Regions from separate parts of the Streptomyces sp. NPDC101776 genome, predicted to be linked through region 2. Evidence: riboswitches for the same ligand, from Rfam matches in the RefSeq annotation. Region 2 holds a riboswitch; each other region holds the start of a gene.
The links. Region 2 has a riboswitch for S-adenosylmethionine ahead of ACIRRY_RS10295 (aminotransferase class V-fold PLP-dependent enzyme). Riboswitches for the same ligand answer to the same signal wherever they lie in the genome.
Positions count from the first base shown of each region.

Region 1: linked by a shared signal. The riboswitch ahead of ACIRRY_RS41390 (ABC transporter substrate-binding protein) and the one ahead of ACIRRY_RS10295 (aminotransferase class V-fold PLP-dependent enzyme) in region 2 are both predicted to bind S-adenosylmethionine.
Region 3: linked by a shared signal. The riboswitch ahead of thrC (threonine synthase) and the one ahead of ACIRRY_RS10295 (aminotransferase class V-fold PLP-dependent enzyme) in region 2 are both predicted to bind S-adenosylmethionine.

Region 1 covers NZ_JBIWMV010000020.1:184,103-188,706, reverse strand. Annotated here, with positions in the region: gene ACIRRY_RS41400 (STAS domain-containing protein) at 1-171, opposite strand, end outside; gene ACIRRY_RS41395 (phosphotransferase family protein) at 1,094-1,831, shown strand; SAM riboswitch class IV at 2,052-2,161, shown strand; gene ACIRRY_RS41390 (ABC transporter substrate-binding protein) at 2,399-4,033, shown strand; gene ACIRRY_RS41385 (ABC transporter permease) at 4,030-4,604, shown strand, end outside.
Region 2 covers NZ_JBIWMV010000002.1:1,007,259-1,011,862, forward strand. Annotated here, with positions in the region: gene ACIRRY_RS10285 (cytochrome bc complex cytochrome b subunit) at 1-329, shown strand, start outside; gene trpD (anthranilate phosphoribosyltransferase) at 464-1,528, shown strand; SAM riboswitch class IV at 1,605-1,721, shown strand; gene ACIRRY_RS10295 (aminotransferase class V-fold PLP-dependent enzyme) at 1,888-3,264, shown strand; gene ACIRRY_RS10300 (Lrp/AsnC family transcriptional regulator) at 3,400-3,681, opposite strand; gene ACIRRY_RS10305 (rhomboid family intramembrane serine protease) at 3,678-4,412, opposite strand; gene ACIRRY_RS10310 (hypothetical protein) at 4,574-4,604, shown strand, end outside.
Region 3 covers NZ_JBIWMV010000006.1:237,644-242,247, reverse strand. Annotated here, with positions in the region: gene ACIRRY_RS21720 (trehalose-6-phosphate synthase) at 1-741, opposite strand, end outside; gene ACIRRY_RS21715 (glucosyl-3-phosphoglycerate synthase) at 913-1,857, opposite strand; SAM riboswitch class I at 2,040-2,201, shown strand; gene thrC (threonine synthase) at 2,217-3,548, shown strand; gene ACIRRY_RS21705 (MoaD/ThiS family protein) at 3,666-3,941, shown strand; gene ACIRRY_RS21700 (cold-shock protein) at 4,373-4,579, shown strand.

The sequences.
Region 1 (4,604 bases), on a different contig from region 2:
CAATGCCTCCACCAGGGCTTCGTAGAGTTCTCGCAGCTCGCGGTCGAGCTCTGCCCGGCCCACGCGACCACTCAGGGACTTCGACACCTCTGCGACCCACGACTCGGCCAGATTGCGGTCGTCGGCAGTCAGGAGCCCCACCAGGTCTGCGGCGCTGTCTCGCTTCACCATTCAGATGCTCCCTCGATATTCGTATGTGTGTACCAACGCCAGCGCGCGCAGCCTACGGCACCCCCGCCGGGTGCCGGTCTTCGGGGACTGGCGCGTGGTGGGGCGGCATGGAAGGAGGGTGAGGACGGCATCGCCGCGCGGACGGCGGGGCAGAAGTTCGTCTCCTCGGTCCAGGAGCGGACCGTCAGATCCTCGATCACCTTGTCGGTGCTCGACCTCGAGCAGCACGGCCGCATCCATTGGCGCTCCTTCGCTCAGTCCCGCACGTCCTGCGGACTGCGGGAGCGCTTCTGCTGGAGGAATACCGAGAGGCGCTCGGCTCTCACGTTCCGTTCCGGTTACCCCGGGCGATGCGCTTGACCCATTGGGAGCGCACCTTTCGCCGAGTCCGGCCGTGCCCGGCGAGAGTGGGCCGGATCCTGGACGACAAGTCGCCGGCCCTCGTTGTCGGTCCGGGAGGTACCGGCGACGAGCCGTTCCAAGACGTGCCGACACGGCCGGAGGGGCGGCTGGGCCAGGTTGGGGTGGTCTCGGACAGGAACACCCCACCACGTTCGCAGACCCGCCCCTGACCGCGGCGGTCGCCGAATGGCGTGCCCATGGCTCTGAGCGGGAGTACGGCGGGAACCTGGGGGTAATCGAGGCGCGATGGCGGGGGCGGCGCACTGCCTGGGGAGGTCGCGCGCCGCTCCCCGCCGGAACCTCCGGACCTTCGTCGCCGCAAGGGCCACAAGGAGCACCAGGACGCACCCTCGTTTCCGGTTGCGAAGGGCGTCGTAGGCGCAGGAGGGCGTTGAAGCCCGACGAGTCGCGGAACGTGACGCCAGACAGATCCATGACGCCGAGAGGACGCGGTCAGCCGCGCAGCCGCACGCGACAAACCCGGCGACGTCGCCGTTCGTCCCCGGAATACTGGTCGCCCATGGACGAGGTCGAAGTCGTCGTCGCTCATTCCGAGCGCGCGACCCTGCGTGTCGGTGACGTGTTCCTGAAGGTGGACGCCGATCAGGCGCGTATCGACGTCGAGGTCGAGGCGATGGCCCTGGCGCCGGTCCCGACCCCGGAGGTCCTGTGGCGCAAGCCGCACGTGCTCGCGATCGCCGCGCTCCCGGGGACCACGCTCGGGCGCCTCGGCGGGCCGTCGACCGGATCGCCGGCGGCGTGGGCCGCGGCGGGTGCCGTCATCCGGAAGCTGCACGACGCGCCGCTGCCGCCCCGACCCGGCCGGAGCGTTGTCGCGCTGGCGGCGGAACTCGACGACGAGTGCGAGTCGCTCGTCGCGAACGGTGTCCTGCCCGCCGACCTGGTCGCCCGCAACCGCCAGGTCGCCGAGGCCGCGCTCCGGCCGTGGACTCCGGCGTTCACGCACGGCGACCTCCAGATCGCGCACGTCTTCGTCGACGGCGACGAGGTCACCGGCATCATCGACTGGTCCGAGGCGGCCCAGGGTGATGCCCTGTACGACCTCGCCACCTTCACGCTCGGACACGAGGAGCGCCTCGACGACCTGATCGCCGGCTACGGCACCGACGTCGACCTCGACGTGATCCGCGCGTGGTGGTCGTTCCGCAGCCTGCTGGTGGTTCGCTGGCTGAGCGAGCACGGCTTCGACCCGTTCGCGCCGGGCTGTGAGGTCGACGTGCTGAAAGCCCGGATGTGAGGCTGCGCGAGCCCGTCTGCTTCGGCCGTGTGCGGGCGGCCCTGGACGATGCCGTCGATGACCGCGGCACCCCCACCGAGTTGGCCGCCCGGCGGAACTCCCTTCCCCGCCAACCCTGTCGGCACCGACTCCGCGCCCGGCAGAAAGCGACTTCCCCGCACACGGTCGCCGCCCCGGGCCTTCTTGACGCAGACAGAACAGTCGATCTACGGTGAGCGCGAGCTACGAGTTCCGGTGATCAAGCCCTGGCTGGCCGGACGGCAACCCCCGACGCAGTGGGGTGCCCCAGGTGACCGCTCGGCGGATGTTCCTGTTCTGCAAGTGCGTTCCCACCGGCCTCAGTTGCCGGCGACACCTTGAGGAGGACTGCGTGGCAACTGGCCTCGTGCTGTGCTCCCGGCGCCATGTGGATCTGCTGCTGGTCTCCAGCTGTCTCTGTCACAGCTGACCCGTTCCTCGCGCAGCACCTTCACCCACTCTCACCCTTCACGCGACAGCGCGCGCCCGGCATGTCCTGCCCGCCGCACCCCTTTCGCGCACCCACCCATGCGGAGACAGAGACCAGCCATGGCACACTCCAGCACCGTCAGACCTCTTCGACCCCTCGGCGCCATATCCCTCGGCGCGGCGTTCCTGGTCGCCCTCAGCGGCTGCACCAGCAGCAAGACGTCCACCGGGTCCGACGGTCCGACGATCACCGTCGGCACCACCGACCAGGTGGCCGGCCTCGACCCGGCGGGCACCTGGGACGCGGGCTCCGGCACCATCGAGAGCGAGGTCTACGCGACCCTCCTCAGCGTGAAGAACGGCGCCACGGAGGTCTCCCCGGACCTGGCCACCGGCATCGAGCTGACCGGGCCCAAGGAGTACACGGTGACTCTGCGGAAGGGCCTGAAGTTCGCGAACGGCCACCAACTCACCTCCTCCGACGTCAAGTTCACCTTCGACCGGACCCTGAAGATCGCCGACGAGAACGGCCCCTCGTCGCTCCTGTACAACCTCGCCTCGGTCGCCGCCCCGTCACCGACCACGGTCGTCTTCACCCTCAAGTCCGCCAACGACACCCTGTTCCCCCAGGTGTTGTCCACCGCGGCCGGCTACATCGTCGACGAACAGGCCTTCCCCGCCGACAAGATCCTCGACGACAAGGCCATCGTCGCGGCCAAGCCCTGGAGCGGCCCGTACGGCGTCACGAGCTACGACAAGAACTCGCTGGTCTCCTTCGCCGAAAACAGCGACTACGGCGGCCAGTTGGGCACCCCGAAGACCAAGAACATCCAGCTCAAGTACTACACCGACGCCAGCAACCTCAAGCTCGACGTCCAACAGGGCACCGTCGACGCCGTCTACCGCACCCTCACCACCGCCGACCTCGACGACCTGGCCAGGAAGAAGGACATCAAGGTCCACACCGGTTCCGGCAACGGCATCCGCTACATCGTCTTCGACTTCACCACGCAGCCCTACGGCACGAAGACCAAGGACGCCGACAAGGCCAAGGCGCTGGCCGTCCGCCAGGCCGTGGCCGACTCCGTCGACCGGGCCCAACTCGCCCAGCAGGTCTACAAGAACAGCTACCAGCCGCTCTACAGCTCGGTGCCCGACGGACTCACCGGCGCCGGCGACTCCTTCAAGTCGCTCTACGGCGACAAGAAGGGCGGCCCCGACAAGGCGGCGGCCGCCGCACGGCTGAAGGCGGCGAAGGTGACCACCCCCGTCACCCTCAACCTCCAGTACAACAGCGACCACTACGGCTCGTCCTCGGCCGACGAGTACGCGCTCGTCAAGACCCAGCTCGAAGCGACCGGTCTGTTCAAGGTGAACCTCCAGTCCACCGAGTGGACCCAGTACGGCAAGGACCGCATCAAGCACCTGTACCCGCTGTACCAACTCGGCTGGTACGCCGACTACTTGGACGCCGACAACTACCTCTCGCCCTTCTACTCGGCCAACAGCTGGGTCGCCAACGGCTATGACGACCCCGCCGTACGCTCGCTGATCCTGGAGGAGGAGACGGAGACCGACGCGGCCAAGCGCGCCGAACTCCTCAAGGAGACGCAGGACAAGGCCGCCGCGCAGGTGCCGCTGCTGCCGCTGCTCCAGGGGTCCACCGCGATCGTCACCCGCACCGACGTCAGCGGTGTGCCGGACGCGCTGACCAGCGCGTACACCTTCCGCTGGGCAGGACTCTCGAAGAAGTGAGTGCCCTGACCCAGGAGACGGCCCCCGGCGCCGTCGGCAACCCCGCCGACGGCGCCGCCGGGTACGGACTCGCCCGCTACCTGGTGGTCCGCTTCCTCCTCATCATCCCCACCGTGTTCATCCTGGTCAGCCTGGTCTTCTTCCTGATGCGCGCCACCGGCGACCCGATCAGCGCCGCCTTCGGCGACCGGCTCACCCCCGACCAGCTCCAGGCGAAACTCCACCAGGCGGGCTACGACCGGCCGTTGCTCACCCAGTACCTGGACTACCTGAGGTCCCTGGCGACCGGCGACTTCGGCCGCACCGTCACTGACAACGAACCGGTCACGCACGTCCTGGGCACCTACGGCGCCGCCACCGTCGAACTCGCCTTCTACGCCCTCCTGGTGGCCCTCGCCGTCGGTGTGCCGCTGGGCATGGTGGCGGCCTCGTACCGGGACCGAGCGCCCGACGCGGCGCTGCGTCTGTTCGCCGTCCTCACCTATGCCACCCCGGTGTTCTTCGTCGGGCTGCTGCTGAGGCTCGTCTTCGCCATCCAGCTCGGCTGGCTGCCCGCGTCCGGCCGGGCGAG
Region 2 (4,604 bases):
GGGTCTGCCTCGGCCTCCAGCGCCGCGACAAGGACAAGGTGCTGCACGGCCGCGAGTCCGGCGTCATCAAGCGCCTGCCGCACGGTGAGTTCGTTGAGATCCACGAGCCGCTCAGCCAGGACGCGCTGCACACGCTCACCGCGCACGAGCAGTACGTGCCGGCCGCGATCGGCGCGACGGTCGACGACAACGGCGTCGAGCGCAAGGTGAAGGGCTCCCAGAAGCTGCGCGCCAAGCTGAGCGAGGCGTACTACGGCGAGGAGTCCCAGATCCCCAAGCCCACCGTCGAGGAGTACAAGGAGATCACGAGCGGCCACGGCCACCACTGATCGCTGAGGCGTCGCCACGCCACAGTCGAAGGGCCCCGTCCGAACACCGGACGGGGCCCTTCGCCGTGTCCCGCGCTGGATAGGGTGGGGGCACATCGCTGAACCATTTCTCTACGACACCCAGGAGCGGCCGTATGAGCGCTGTGACCCCCGCTGGAGGCGACACCGCGGCGGCCCGTTCCTGGCCCGAGGTACTGAACGCCCTGCTGTACGGCCAGGACCAGGACGCCGACGCGACGTTCTGGGCGATGGACCAGATCATGCGCGGCGAGGCGACGGACGCGCAGATCGCCGGGTTCGTGGTGGCGTTGCGGGCCAAGGGCGAGACCGTCGAGGAGATCACCGGGCTCGTGCGCGCGATGTACGAGCACGCGAACGTGATCGAGGTGTCGGGGCGGACGGTGGACATCGTCGGCACCGGCGGCGACGGCGCGAAGACGGTGAACATCTCCACGATGTCCTCGATCGTGATCGCCGGCACGGGCGCGAAGGTCGTCAAGCACGGCAACCGGGCCGCGTCCTCCGCGTCCGGTGCCTCCGACGTCCTGGAGCGGCTCGGCGTCAACCTGGAGCTGACCCCGCGGCGGGTGGCCGAGGTCGCCGAGGAGGCCGGGATCACGTTCTGCTTCGCGGTCAAGTTCCACCCGGCGCTGCGTCACGCGGGCGCCGCGCGCGGCCAGTTGGGCATCCGCACGGTGTTCAACGCGCTGGGCCCGCTGACCAACCCCGCCAAGGTGCGGGCCCAGGCGGTCGGGGTCGCGGACCCGCGGATGGCGCCCATCATCGCGGGCGTCTTCGCCGAGCGGGGCAACTCCTCCCTGGTGTTCCGCGGCGACGACGGCCTCGACGAGCTGACGACCACGTCCACCTCCCGGGTGTGGATCGTCCGCGACGGCAAGGTCACCGAGGAGTCCTTCGACCCGAGGGACGTCGGCCTCGAACTGGTCCCGGTGGAGGCCCTGCGCGGCGCAGACCCCGAGTTCAACGCCGGCGTCGCCCGCCGCCTCCTGGACGGCGAGACGGGCCCCGTACGGGACGCCGTACTCCTGAACTCCGCGGCGGCCCTGGTGGCCCTGGAGCCGGGGGACGGGCCGCTGGCGGATCAGCTCCGGGCCGGGATGGAGAAGGCGGCGGAGTCGATCGACTCGGGAGCGGCCAAGCGGACCCTGGAGCGCTGGGCCGCGGCCAGCAACGCGTAGCGCCACGGGGGTTGTCGTCCCGCGATCCGGACACGGGTTGCGGGACGGCGATCACCTCACGTAAGTTTTCTGATCAGGTCATGAGTGACAGTCATGAGGCCCCGGCCGACTGTCCGGCAACCCTCCGTCCGTGGCGGGGTGCCCCGGGTGAAGACCAGGCCGTAGGCAGCGAGGTCTGCGGCAAGCGCGGGCCCCTCGAAAGACACCAGGGGTCCTGGTCATCGAGGGAGCCCTCTGTGAGCAAGCGAATGCGATAGGGCGTCGAGCCCCGCCTCCGCATACCCCCTTTCACCCTTCACCGTGCTTGAGTCGTCCGCGCTCGCACGGCGGAACCGCCTTGCCTCTCACGGGAGTTCGCCATGTCTGTCTCCACCGCTGCCGTCGCCCAGACCGTTTGTCCCCCGCTGCCCGTTCTGGGCCGGGATGTCACCGTCCCGCTCGTGACGGGTGGCGAGGTCACCTACGCGGCCCTCGACTACGCGGCAAGCGCCCCCGCCCTCCAGCGCGTCTGGGACGACGTGGCGGCCTACGCCCCGTACTACGGCAGCGTCCACCGCGGCGCCGGCTATCTCTCGCAGCTCTCCACCGACCTGTTCGAGAACGCCCGCAGGACGGTCGAGGAGTTCCTGGACTGCCGCCCCGACGACCAGCTGATCTTCACCCGCTCGACCACGGACTCCCTCAACCTCCTCGCCGCGGCCCTTCCCGCCGACTGCCAGGTCTTCGTCTTCGAGACCGAGCACCACGCGTCCCTCCTCCCCTGGAAGGACGCCGAGGTCACCTACCTCAACGCCCCGCGCACCCCGGCCCAGGCCGTCGAGACCCTGGAGCAGGCCCTCGCCGCCCGCACTGTGTCCAATGAAGAGGGTCAGGGCCCGGCCCTGGTCTGCGTGACGGGCGCCTCGAACGTCACCGGCGAGCTGTGGCCGGTACGGGAGCTGGCGGCGGCGGCTCACGCCCACGGCGCCCGGATCGTCCTGGACGCCGCCCAACTCGCCCCGCACCACCCGGTGTCCGTCCAGGACCTCGACGTCGACTGGATCGCCTTCTCCGGCCACAAGCTCTACGCCCCCTTCGGCTCCGGCGTCCTGGCCGGCCGCGCGGACTGGCTCCAGGCGGCCGACCCCTACCTCGCGGGCGGCGGCGCCAGCCGCAAGGTCACCCGGCGCGAGGACGGGGGAGTGGACGTGGAGTGGCACGACAGCGCCGCCCGCCACGAGGCCGGTTCCCCGAACGTCATCGGCGCCTACTCCATCGCGTCGGCCTGCAAGGCGCTGACGGAGGCGGGCTTCGACACGTTGGTGGCCCGCGAGCAGCACCTGATCGCCGAGGTCCGCGCGGGCCTGGCCGAGGTCCCGCAGGTGAAGGTCCTGTCCCTGTTCGGCGACGACGCCCCGCGCGTCGGCGTGATCTCCTTCGTCGTCGACGGCTGGAACAGCTCCCACTTCGCCGCGGCCCTCTCCGCCGAGTACGGCATCGGCGTCCGCGACGGCCTCTTCTGCGCCCACCCCCTCGTCCGCACCCTCCTGGGCAGCGACCCCCAGACCCAGGGCGAGTGCGGCGCCCCCGAAGCGGCCCCCGGCGAGAAGTCCCTCAACGCGATCCGAGTCAGCTTCGGCGCGGGCACCCCGGACGAGCACGTCGAGCGCTTCGTGACGGCGGTACGAGAACTGGTGACGAACGGCGCGAAGTGGAACTACCACACGGAGAACGGCCGCTGCGTCCCGGCGGTGTGATTCCGACTGTCCCGACGGCGCCGTCTCGACGCACGCCAAGGGCAACCCCCTAGGGGCGCGGGGAACTGCGCGACCAGCCACAACGGACGGTCAGCCGCAAACGATCCGCGCCCCCACCCCACTAGGCGCTCAACCTCACGAGTCCAACCCGATCGCGAACGCCGCCTCAAGGTCATGCTGCGAGTACGTCCGGAACGCCACGTGCGTATCCGTCCCCTCCACCCCGGGAATCTTGCTGATCCGCCCGGGGATGATCTCGGCCAGATCCTCGTGCTCCCGCACCCGCACCATCGCGATCAAGTCATACGTACCGGTGACAGAGAAGACCTCGCTCACAGATTCGAGCGCGGCGATCGACTCGGCGATCTCCGGAATCCGGTCCACGCTGGTCTTGATGAGGACGATCGCGGTGATCACGGCTGGTTCTCTCCCTCGGGGACCGTTACTGGGGCGGGCCCAACTCTAGTCGTACGACCGAATCTCACCCACGCGTAGCCGAACCCCAGCGTGAAGCCCACCAGGTGGGCGAGGTACGCCACCCCGGGCCCCTGCGCCGCCTGCCCCGCCGCCAGCCACTGCAGGGCCGCCCAGAAGGGCAGGACCACCCACGCGGGGAAGCGCAGCGGCAGGAAGAAGAGGAAGGGGAGGAGACTCGTCACGCGGGCCCGGGGGAACAAGTACAGGAACGCCCCGAGGACCGCCGAGATCGCCCCGGACGCGCCGACGAGGGACTGCGCGGAGCCGGCGTTGGCCACCGCGTACCCCAGCAGCGCCAGGTAGCCGCAGCCCACGTAGAACAGGGTGAACTCGACCCGGCCCAGCCGTTCCTCGGTCATCGCTCCGAAGACGTAGAGGAAGAGCATGTTGCCGAGGAGATGGATCCAGCTGCCGTGGATGAACAGGGCCGTGACCGGGGTGAGGGCCTCTCGGGCCGGGCTCGCGAACAGGTCGGCCGGGACCACACCCCAGCGGCGGAAGTACGCCCGCTGCGCCACCAGCAGCGCGTCCCCCGTGCCGTAGGACGGGACGAAACCCGAGGCCGGGCCGAGGACGAAGATCAGGCAGCACAGGCCGATCAGGGTGTACGTCATGGGCGTCGAGGTGCCGCGGAACGTCCTGACGAGCGCCGGGCCCCAGTTGCTGATCATGACCACAGAGCATGACGTAACGGGACGCAGTCGGGCGGAGTGCCTCGCCGCTGTGGACGGCCGAGCGGCGAGTACCCGCCAGGCCGTAGGGTTACGAGCCACACTCGCCGGGGAAACCGGCGATCACGGAAACTCGAACGAGAAGGAAGCGGACAGCCACGATGACGGTACCCCTGCCGACCGCCTCGACGC
Region 3 (4,604 bases), on a different contig from region 2:
CACGTGCTCGATGGCCCGCGGGGCGCCCGACGGCCAGGTCGAGAGCCAGCGGTAGGTGTCGACCCCGCCCGCGCAGTTCTGGAACGCCGTCGCCCAGCGCCAGGTCAGGAACCCCACCCGGTCCGCCCCGAGCAGGCCCTCCATCAGCCGTACCTGAATGTCGTCCGGCAGCATCCCGAAGTACTCCACCGGCGCCCATGGCGTGTGCGAGAAGTGCCCGATCCGCAGGTCGGGGCGGAGTTCGCGGAGCATCCCGGGGACCAGGCACAGGTGGTAGTCCTGCACCAGCACCGCCGCGCCCTCGGCCGCCTCCTGGGCCAGCGCCTCCGCGAACGCCCGGTTGTACAGCTCGTAGGACGCCCACTGGCGCCGGAACTCCGCGTCGAAGACCGGCTCCAGCGGGGTCTGGTACAGCATGTGGTGGACGAACCACAGCACGGAGTTGGCGATGCCGTTGTACGCGTCGGCGTGCACGTCGGCCGGGATGGCGAGCATGCGCACACCGTCCTCGCCGACCCCCCGCCGTACCGCCTCCCGGTCACCCTCCGACAGCGCCGAGCACACCCACAGCGCCCCCGCGTCCGGCCCGATCGCCGACAGCCCGGACACCAGCCCGCCGCCACCCCGCCGGGCACGCAGCGAACCGTCGTCGCCCACCTCGTACGAGACCGGGCCACGATTGGACGCGACGAGCACCTGAGCGGCACCGGACGGGGACGAGGGGGACGACGTAGAAGCCATACGGCACAACCTAGCCCGGCCCGGAAACGCTCAAACGTACGGACGGGTCACAACGGACCGGATGGATCCGTATACGGCCAGGCCGCGACCGGACCGCGACCGGGGCGCGGCCTGGGCATGGCCTGGGCATGGCCGGCCCACGGCCCGACCGGGGCCTGACCGGCCGTGCTGCTACGCCACCTTGCGGGACTGGTACTCGGTGATGTCCGCCATCGGCGGCCTCTCCTCCGTGTCCACGGAGTACGTGCGCGGCTCGAAACCGTCCGGACCCCGTTCGAACTGGGTCAGGGAGGGCCGGATCAGATGCCCGCGGGCCAGCCTCAGCTGAGCCGTGCGGTAGATCTGCGCGGCCATCCGCCCCAGCGCCTGCCCGTCCTGGTGCCGGTGCTTGCGCACCCCGACGTCCACCTGGGCGAGCGCGTCCAGACCCACCAGGTGCAGCGCGTCGACGAGCATGCCCAGCTCGACGCCGTACCCGACGGGGAAGGGGAGTTGCTCAAGGAGAGAGCGGCGGGCCGCGTACTCACCGCCCAACGGCTGCACGAATCCGGCCAGTTGAGGCCAGTGCATGTTCAGCAGCGGGCGGGCCATCAGCTCGGTGACGCGTCCGCCCTGGCCGGCCGCGCCGCCGAGCGGGCGGTCGTACATCGCCTTGACGAGGTCGACGCCGGGGTCGGTGAGCAGCGGGCCTACGATCCCGGTGACGAAGTCCGAGGAGAACTCCTTCAGGTCCGCGTCGATGAAGCAGACGATGTCGCCGCTCGTCACCAGCAGCGAGCGCCACAGCACCTCGCCCTTGCCGGGCACGGCGGGGATGCGGGGCAGGATGTCGTCCCGGTGCACGACCCGGGCGCCCGCCGCGGCGGCCACCTCGGAGGTGCGGTCGGTGGACCCGGAGTCGACGACGACGATCTCGTCGACGAGCGGGACCTGCTGCATGAGGTCATGACGGATGATCGCGACGATGTCGCCGACCGTCGCTTCCTCGTTGAGCGCGGGCAGCACGACACTGACCGACTGGCCCGTGCGGTGCTTGGCGGCAAGAATCTTGTGGAGCGGCCGATCGGTCATGGACCAGGAGCGGGTGCTCAGCCAGTGCTCGACTTCCTTCAGCACGTTGCGCGGCTCCTCTGCGTTCTCTCGGCGAGGGCTGGTCACAGACAGTGAGTGTCTGGTCCATCTCGCGGTTCGGACGGCTCACTCAACTGTCCTGGCCTTCGGTTACAGTCTTGAACAACGCTGATGACCATCGCATGTCGGGGGCCGTCGGCGAGACAATCGCGTACACAACTGAACACCGCTCATCCAGAGGGGCAGAGGGATACGGCCCGTTGAAGCCCCGGCAACCCTCCAGCCGGTCTTGTCGCATGTGGTGAAAGAACCGCCATGCGCCGAGGCTCCCGGCTCGGGAAGGTGCCAAATCCGTCTCATGGCGAAATGCGTCGTGAGGAAGATGAGGAAAGGGCCTCGCCTCCATGGCTGCGCAGACTGTTGCAAGCACCACGAACCCCGCGAAGACGGACACGACCGCCGCGGACCCCACCCCCACGAACACCGTCGACCTCGGCCCCGCCACCGCGCTCTCCTGCCGCGAGTGCGGCCACCGCGTCCCGCTCGGCCCGGTCTTCGCCTGCGAGGAGTGTTTCGGCCCGCTGGAGATCGCCTACGACTTCTCGGCCTACGACACCGAAGAGCTCCGCAAGCGGATCGAGGCGGGCCCCGCGAACATCTGGCGTTACGCGCCCCTGCTGCCCGTCCCCGCCGACGTGGCGACCAAGCCGAACATCAACCCCGGCTGGACCAAGCTCGTCCAGGCCGACAACCTCGCCCGCGAACTCGGCGTCGACGCCGGCAAGCTGTTCGTGAAGGACGACTCCGGCAACCCGACGCACTCCTTCAAGGACCGCGTCGTGGCGCAGGCCATCGAAGCGGCGCGCGCCTTCGACTTCACCACCCTCTCCTGCTCCTCCACCGGCAACCTCGCCGGCGCCGTCGGCGCCGCCGCCGCCCGGGCGGGCTTCCGCTCCTGCGTGTTCATCCCGCACGACCTGGAGCAGGGCAAGGTCGTCATGGCCGCGATCTACGGCGGCGAGCTCGTCGGCATCGAGGGCAACTACGACGACGTGAACCGCTTCTGCTCCGAGCTGATCGGCGACCCGGCCGGCGAGGGCTGGGGCTTCGTCAACGTCAACCTGCGGCCGTACTACGCAGAGGGCTCCAAGACCCTGGCGTACGAGATCTGCGAGCAGCTCGGCTGGCGGCTCCCGGACCAGCTGGTCGTGCCGATCGCCTCCGGCTCGCAACTCACGAAGATCGACAAGGGGCTCCAGGAGCTGATCAAGCTCGGGCTCGTCGAGGACAAGCCGTACAAGATCTTCGGTGCGCAGGCGGAAGGATGCTCGCCGGTGTCCGTCGCGTACAAGGCGGGGCATGACGTCGTACGGCCGCAGAAGCCGAACACGATCGCGAAGTCGCTGGCGATCGGGAACCCCGCGGACGGTCCCTATGTGCTGGATATCGCCCGGCGCACCGGTGGGGCTGTCGAGGACGTCACCGATGAGCAGTGTGTGGACGCGATCAAGCTGCTGGCGCGGACGGAGGGCATCTTCGCGGAGACCGCCGGTGGGGTGACCGTCGGTGTGGCGAAGAAGCTGATCGAGAGCGGGTTGCTGGATCCGACGTTGACCACGGTTGTGCTGAACACCGGCGACGGTCTCAAGACCCTGGACGCGGTCGCCGGTACTGGGCTCACCGCGACGATTCGGCCCAGCCTCGAGTCGTTCAGGGAAGCTGGGCTCGCGTCCTAGTCGTTCTTCGTCTGCGGGCCGGTGGGGGCTGGTCGCGCCCACGCGCCGGTAGCCGCAAATCGATACAGCCCCGCGCCCCTGAAAGACAAAAGCCGTACCTGACCGGAGGTCTTGAGCATGAGCGTTTCCGTCCGTATCCCCACCATCCTGCGCACCTACACCGGCGGCAAGGCCGAGGTCTCCGCCGAAGGCGCCACCCTCGCCGAGGTCATCAGCGACCTGGAGAAGAACCACAGCGGTATCTCCGCCCGCGTCCTCGACGACCAGGGCAAGCTGCGCCGGTTCGTCAACGTCTACGTCAACGATGACGATGTGCGGTTCGAGCAGGGGCTGGAGACGGCCACTCCGGACGGGGCCGGCGTCTCGATCATTCCGGCCGTCGCGGGCGGCTGATAATTACCCTTGGTAACGCCGGTTACCGAGAGTTCATCGAATTGCCCCCTCCGTGAGAGAAACGGAGGGGGCAATTCTGTATGGTTGAGCGCGGTAGAGTTGGGGAACGCGCACCACTCCGCATGCCGGACGCATATGAGTACCGGCTCCGCGTGCGATGAGAAGTAGCCAAAGTGTGTAGGCATTTTGCGCGTTATGTGCCCTTTATCGGGCCCGACTTGCCCTGAAGTCGGACGAATTCTCCGTAAATTCCCGACCGATCCTGCCCGGAATTCTCGTCGGATTGACCTGTTGCAGACGGCAGTTGGACGGATACATTCGGCCGCGGTCGACGCGTTCCGGCGCACGCCCCCAATCCTGTGGGGGGTGAGGTCTGACCCGGATCCGCGAAGTGTGGGTCCGTGCAAGGGCCAGTAATAGGGGAGTTAGGCATGGCTCAGGGCACCGTCAAATGGTTCAACGCGGAGAAGGGGTACGGCTTCATCGCGGTCGACGGTGGTGCGGATGTTTTCGTCCACTACAGCGCGATTCAGATGGACGGCTACCGCACCCTGGAAGAGGGTCAGCGGGTCGATTTCGAGATCTCGCAGGGTCAGAAGGGGCCGCAGGCGGACATGGTCCGGCTCGCGACCACCTGAAGCACGCGCCGACGAACAGCAGCGA